2 regions of the Brucella sp. TWI432 genome follow, and region 1 is predicted to be linked to the other one. Evidence: riboswitches for the same ligand, from Rfam matches in the RefSeq annotation. Region 1 holds a riboswitch; the other holds the start of a gene.

Region 1 (3,378 bases):
CGGATGAAGGCCAGCCAGAAACAGGCCGGCCAACAGACCGAGCCTGATTTTCGATGCCAATAGCCGTTTATTCGCCCACATGATCCGCAATCAGAAATTCCGCGTCAGGCCAATAGTAAAGCTGCGCCCCGGTGCATTGTAACCCGACGTCGTCTGATAATCCTTGTTAAAGATATTTTCGACCGAAACTTTAAGCTGAGACTGGGTATCGATGTCATAGAGTGCGATGAAATCTGCCGTCAAATAAGGATCAAGCTTGATCGTATTGTCAGCATCGGCAAAACGCGAACCACCATAACGCAGTCGTGCTGTGAGATCGAGCTTGTCGACCGGCTTGTAATTAACCTCGGCTGTCGCTTTGACACGCTCCCGATAGACCAGATCATTATCCGAATCCTCATCAATCGGACGCTTCAGATCAATAGACCCTTTGATGCCCCATATGTCATTAAATCGATGCACAAGCGTTGCCTCAAACCCGGTAATCTGAGCATGCGCAACATTATAGGGTCGGCTTTTACGGTCTGCGCCTTTGGTATTCATAATCGCATCACGCAGCCATGTTTGATAAAACGCCATATCAACGCTTGTTTTGTCTGTGACCTGCCAGTTCAGACCAACCTCGTAAGAGCGGGATTTTTCCGGTTGCAAATCAGGATTGGCATAGCCGGGATAATAAAGCTCATTAAATGTCGGCGCACGGAAACCCGTACCGAATGATGAGCGCAGCACCAGATCAGGCACAATTTCGTAGCTCGCGCCAAGATTATAAGTGACGACATCACCGAACTGCTCATTGTGATCGTAGCGAACACCACCATCAAACCGCAGCGCATCATATTCCAGCGAATATTGCCCAAAGACTGCCGCCAGGTCTCGGCTGGTTTCAGCATAAGACACGGTTGCATTGACATCCTCGCGATAAGCTTCAACGCCGCCCGTCAGGGTATGGCTAAAATCACCCGTTTCAAACTGCTTTTCCGTCGAGACGTAAACACCGTAGCGCGTGGTTTCAAACCGATCAGAACCACTCACACCTTTGCGAAAATTCCGGCTGTGATCGAGCCCGGAACTGACTTCAATCGTTGATGACCAGTCATCCGTATGATCAATGCGCACTCCGATCTTGCCATTGAAAGCCGTGGTATAGGCTTCGTTGAAAGACGGCGCTTTTCCATCATATTGATTGCGCCCGCGGCTCAACAAACCATCTGTATAAATCCTGCCCCAATCGAAATCTTTGGAGAGCGCGAAATTAAACGCGCCCTGCAGAAAACCATCGCGGTCCGGCTCATAGCCAAAAGCTTCAGGCGTCGTGAAATTATATCCCTGTGTACCGGTCACAGCGGCACCAAAGGCATAGTCGATACCGTCTTGGCTGCGTCCCTGCAGCGAAGCAGATGCATATCCACCCCATGGATGGGTAACGCCCGTGCTCACACTCCCACAGAAGGAACGTTCGCCACAGGCGCCGCCCTGTTTGGTGATGATATTGATAACGCCGCCCATCGCATCCGCGCCATATTGCGAAGAATGCACACCTTTGGCAATCTCAATGCGATCAATAGACATCAATGGAATATTGGCCAGCGCTGTTGCGCCAGTTGTGGCGGAGGCCGTGCGTACACCATTGACCAGCACCACCGTCTGCTTGGACGACATGCCGCGTATATAGAGACTGGATGACGAACCCTGCCCGCCATTGGTGGTAATCGAAATACCCGGATAATATTGCAAAAGGGATTGCAGATCAGGGGCTGCGGATCGTTCGATATCAGCTTTATCGATCACCGTCACAGAGGAGGTTGAGCGTTGCAGCGACGTCGCCCTGCGAAGCGGTGTAACCACAATCGTATCGAGCACAATCCCGTCTTCATTGTCTTGTGCTCTTGCATCAAGTGGCATGGCAAACAGAAGACCCGATGCGAGAAACGCCGATAATTTGAGAGTTTGCATATATTTATTCTTCCTGCACGCAAGCTTTGACTCACCGCAAGCGCCAGAAATCAGGGTGCCCCCTTGTCTGTGTCCCACGGCAACATTTCACAATGTCACCGCTACGGACGGCCGCGACTGAACACCCCTCGTGTCAGCCATGGGTGACTGGATATGGCAGGTCTCCTGACTTCCGGGTCTTCATCGAACCTCCACCTTCCCAAAGCCTGAAACTTCAGTGGCTGTATCATGATACAAATCATGAGAGGACGACTCTCCGGTCACAGTTGCGGGGGCAGTCACGGCATTGATCGCAAGATCTCACCGTGTTCCCTTTTCATCCGCCGTGAAGGCGGAACCATGTCCTTTAAGAGCGATAGCAAGGCCGCAGTAAATTATCAACTGCAACAATGTGCCCCTTCTGAATCACATTCGGAGCAAAGCGATTGAGATGGTTGAATTATATAGATTTTTATCTCAGAAAATCGCGGAAACGACGAAGCGCAAAGAAGAAAAGAACGCTTCCGATGACAATCATAGCCAGCAATTGCGGCCATACGACACTCAGTCCCGCACCGCGGAACAGCACCGATTGCGCTAACATCACGAAATACGTATTGGGCGCTGCCAGCATGATATTCTGGATAATTTCCGGCATGCTTTCGCGCGGCGTTGTACCACCGGAAAGCACCTGAAGAGGCAACAGAACCAGCATAAGCAAAAGCCCGAACTGCGGCATGGAACCGGCAATCGTTGCAAGAAAAATGCCAAGGCTGGTGGTTGCAAAAAGCTGCAACGCAGCACCCGCTAAAAACAGCGTCAGCGAGCCATTAATCGGCACGGCCAGAATACCCTGCACAACCACAATAAGCGAAAAAGCCGTTGCCACCAGCACCACCATCCCCATCGACCATATCTTGGAGATCATGATCTCAAGTGGCGTCACCGGCATAACCAGCAGATGTTCGATTGTGCCATGCTCGCGTTCCCGGATAAGAGCTGCACCAGTCAGGATGATCGAAAGCATGGTCACTGATGAGATGACATTGGTGATCGCACCAAACCAGCCTTTGTTCAGATCCTGATTGAAGCGCGCACGTAAGTTAAGTCCAACCGGCGTTTGCGTGTCCCCACGATAGCGATTGAGAAACTCGTTCACTTCACTTGAGACAATCGACTGAACATAACCGCCGCCGGTGAAGGCCTGACTCATGCGCGTTGCATCGATATTCAGCTGGATCGTCGGCGAACGCCCGGCAAGCAGATCGCGCTGAAAATTTGGCGGAATATTGAGCGCGAACGTATCAAGCCCTGTGTCCATCCGCTTATCCATCTCATGCGATGAGATGAGCTTTGGAGGCACAAAATACGGCGGATAAAATGCAGTCGTAATACGTCCCGAAATCGGCGATTGATCCTCATCAACAATTGCGATCGCTGCAT
Region 2 (3,378 bases), on a different contig from region 1:
TTTTCGCCACCACATCGAGAGGTATCGGTGTTTCGCCAATGGCTGCGCCCAGCCACAAGGCAAAAAGTAACAAAACAAGTGCCAAGGTTGCAAACAGCACCCTGCCGCTCGTCCCTTTTGACTTTAATAATTGCCCCGTGGCTGCGCGCATTGTCATTTATTCAGACCCGAGGCGGCAATTGCATCAGCCAGTGTTTCAATGCCTTCGATGGTGCGAATGGTCGGGTTCATGGCCTGCGCATCCATATCAAAAACATGGCCTTCCTTAACGGCGGGCATGAGGCTTGCAACCGGATCAGTCTTCAAAAACTCCCGCTTGACTGCAACATCATCGGCAGGAAAACGACGACGATCCATCGTTCCAGCAACAATCATCGTCGGATTGGCTTTGGCGATTGTTTCCCAGCCGACTGTCGGCCATTCCTCTTCGCTATCAATGATATTATCGATGCCGAGCGTTTTCAGAATGTAGGCCGGAGCACCATTTTTGCCCGCGACATAGGGATCAATATCAAGTTCGGCACTGGAGAACCACACCACAGCAGAAAGCTTGCCTTCGACAGAGCTAACCTTCTTGCGAGCCGCTTCTTCGCGCGCTTTCAGATCAGCGACAACCTGTGCACCACGATCCTGCACGTTGAAAATCTGCGCGAGTTCTTCAACTTCCTGATAGATAAGATCCATCGAGAAAACGGTGTGACGTACGCCATCACCGCCGCCGGAATTATCCTTGCCTACACAATCGGCTGGCGCGGTGTAAACCGGAATTCCCAGTTCTTCAAACTGTTCAGGCTTTGCAACAATGCCCTCAGGACCCACATGCCACTGAAACTGCGCAGCCACCATATCCGGCTTTTCAGCAAGCACGCTTTCAAAGCTCGGATCGTTATCCGCAAGACGTTTCACCTTGGCATTGGCTTCTTCATAGCCTTTGAGAACCGGCCCGATCCAAACGGCGGTGCCGACCATCTTGTCGCCAAGGCCGAGCAGATACATGATTTCGGCGCTGCTCTGCCCCACGGCAACCGCACGCTCAGGTGCGTGTTTAAAGGTTACATCGCGGCCACAATTCTTGAGCGTTAGCGGGTAAGTGGTATCGGCAGCGAAAGCATTGCTCGCAAAGCTCGTTACGAAAAGGGCGGCAGCAGCCAAGAGTGCGCCCAAAGGCGCCTGATCTGAAAGTTTCATTTTTATCCCCGAAAGAAATGTGAGAAATGGCCGCGTCAAACGGCGGAACCGGTCCGGCGCCTGAAGTGAACGGACATATCCGAGGATATGAATGACAATAGGAAACAACGTCTTGCGACGCGAAAAGCTGTCATAACCAACTCCTGCTCCGGGCATCCCCGCCCGTGACAATGGACTACGTTAGACGGCAGGTCTCCTGGCTCGCGAATATAGGCCGTTCATCTGCCTTCCCGAGCCATTGTGGGCTTAGTGGCATAACGCCTTGACAGCGTCACGAGGATGAACAGCATCCGCTTACAGTTGCGGGGGCAGCCACGGTCTCGGTCCCTTTTGGGTCGTCCTCACCGTGTTCCCTATTAATCCCCTTCGCTCTCGGTCGGGGAACCGTCGTAACTCTATTACGTCCCGATACCAGCCGCGTCAAGCGAGCTGGCTGGCTTTATAGTTAAAGCATGTCCAGGAAAACTGAGAACCGCCTTTTCGAGAATGGCATTCATAAAAACGAGAAGATAGAGCGAGCGTTCTGGGTACGATTAAGCGCAAGACACTCCTGGCTGCGTGGACAATTATATCTTGGTTCGTGGTATGGATGAAAATCTGTGATGTCATACGCAGATAGGGCGGCCCTACTGGCAGCGCGGATAAACATCCATATTGATCGGAATCAATGATACTTCATTTCCCTGTTGCCAAAGTGCCTTCATAAAAGGAGAAAATCATGTCCAACACTCCACATACACTGGGTGAAGAATTTCCTGACAAGCTCAGCGCCATCCATGCTTTAAAAAGTGCAGACCCAAAATTTGCGCGCATTCTTGAAGAATATGACTCAATCAACGACCGTATTCATCGCGCCGAAACCAGAATTTCGCCGGTCAGCGAAGAAGAGGAAACAAATTTACGCAAACATCGCCTCAACTTAAAGGACGCAATCTTGCGCGCCTTAGAGAACAGTTGAGCACGTTTCAAAAAATATAAACTTGGCGTTGCCACTACGAGCTCACATACTTTCAATGCAATTTTTGTGCTCTCTGAAAATTGCATTGGAAAATTATCAAGATAACTTTCAAGCTCAAAACACGGTTTATTCGGCAACACTTTTTCATGGCTCATCGAGCAATCACTAAGCCGTCCTCAAAAGACGGCAGATATCTGCTCGGATCATTCTGCTGATGCTGGCGGCTTAGTTTGCGTTGCAGCAGGAGAAACGGAACGCTCACTGTTGGAAGGCACTTCAGGCGCAATGACGCTGCCAAATATTTCAACGAGCACCCAGACTACCGCAGCCGCAACAAGACTGATCAGCAAAATGATAAGAACCGGCTTCCCCTCCCGGCCCTGCCTTGCTTCATCCGGGTTTAGCTGTTTCACGGATCAAACCTCCTCCTGCCTCGAAACCTATACAATAGGCCAATGATCAATGGTGGATTTGGTTCCAAACAGAAACGTTGCACTCAAAATAGTGCGTAAAGACCCAGAATTAATGTGATTTTAGATTAGATGGTACGGACGGGTCGCTTCACCGCTATCTATAAAGCCCATATTTTGCGGGCTTTCAGCATCATTCTTGATAACTATGTGGCGCATAATGTGGCGCGTTATGTGGATATATTTTCCGACGTGTTTCATACCTACAATAAATTGGGACTCTACAAGGAGCGCTATCAGATTGAATGCTTCTTCAACAGAATCAAAAATTTCAGCAGGATCGCACCGCGATGCGAGAAAACGCTCTCAGCTTTCATGGGAATCGTCCATCTTGCTTGCGATTTGATATTGCTCAAATGAATGCAGGCAGAGCTCACTATGCCTTTTGAAGAATTGCTAATAAACAACACCTCAATTCCGTAAAAGCAGATTTCAAGGTCAAACAACTTGGAAATGCCGCATAAACACTATCAAAAACCTCACGACATATCTAACGCAGTTAACCTGCCGCCCTCTTAAGGATGCGCTCAAATTCGTTGTATACCGCACCTGCCAGCTCATCTGTTGGCTTCTCGCCTTGCAGTGTAAGAGTCGGAGCCGTTTGCTGGCCAAGCCAGCGTTCATGTTGAGCGAGATTCCGTCCGGCGAAGTCGGGGTCATCATAACCTGATGCCCATTCCCGAAATGCTAAATGCGCTTCGTGCATGTCGCCGCCGGGGCGAATGCGATCACCGTGGCGCGCCGCCTCTCGTTGGTCGAGAC

The links. A riboswitch is a leader RNA that binds a small molecule or an ion and turns the genes downstream of it on or off. The one in region 1 is predicted to bind cobalamin.
Region 2: another riboswitch for cobalamin. It lies ahead of ABE527_RS10095 (ABC transporter substrate-binding protein); the one in region 1 lies ahead of ABE527_RS05925 (TonB-dependent receptor domain-containing protein).

The regions. Positions count from the first base shown of each region.
Region 1 is NZ_JBDJNL010000002.1:175,148-178,525, reverse strand. Features, by position in the region: gene ABE527_RS05930 (ABC transporter substrate-binding protein) at 1-60, opposite strand, end outside; gene ABE527_RS05925 (TonB-dependent receptor domain-containing protein) at 91-1,956, opposite strand; cobalamin riboswitch at 2,095-2,313, opposite strand; gene ABE527_RS05920 (ABC transporter permease) at 2,408-3,378, opposite strand, start outside.
Region 2 is NZ_JBDJNL010000005.1:88,364-91,741, forward strand. Features, by position in the region: gene ABE527_RS10090 (FecCD family ABC transporter permease) at 1-157, opposite strand, end outside; gene ABE527_RS10095 (ABC transporter substrate-binding protein) at 154-1,188, opposite strand; cobalamin riboswitch at 1,358-1,592, opposite strand; gene ABE527_RS10100 (HP1242/YdcH family protein) at 1,907-2,146, shown strand; gene ABE527_RS10105 (hypothetical protein) at 2,350-2,559, opposite strand; partial or broken gene ABE527_RS10110 (IS5-like element IS711 family transposase) at 2,816-2,976, shown strand; gene ABE527_RS10115 (ATP-binding protein) at 3,116-3,378, opposite strand, start outside.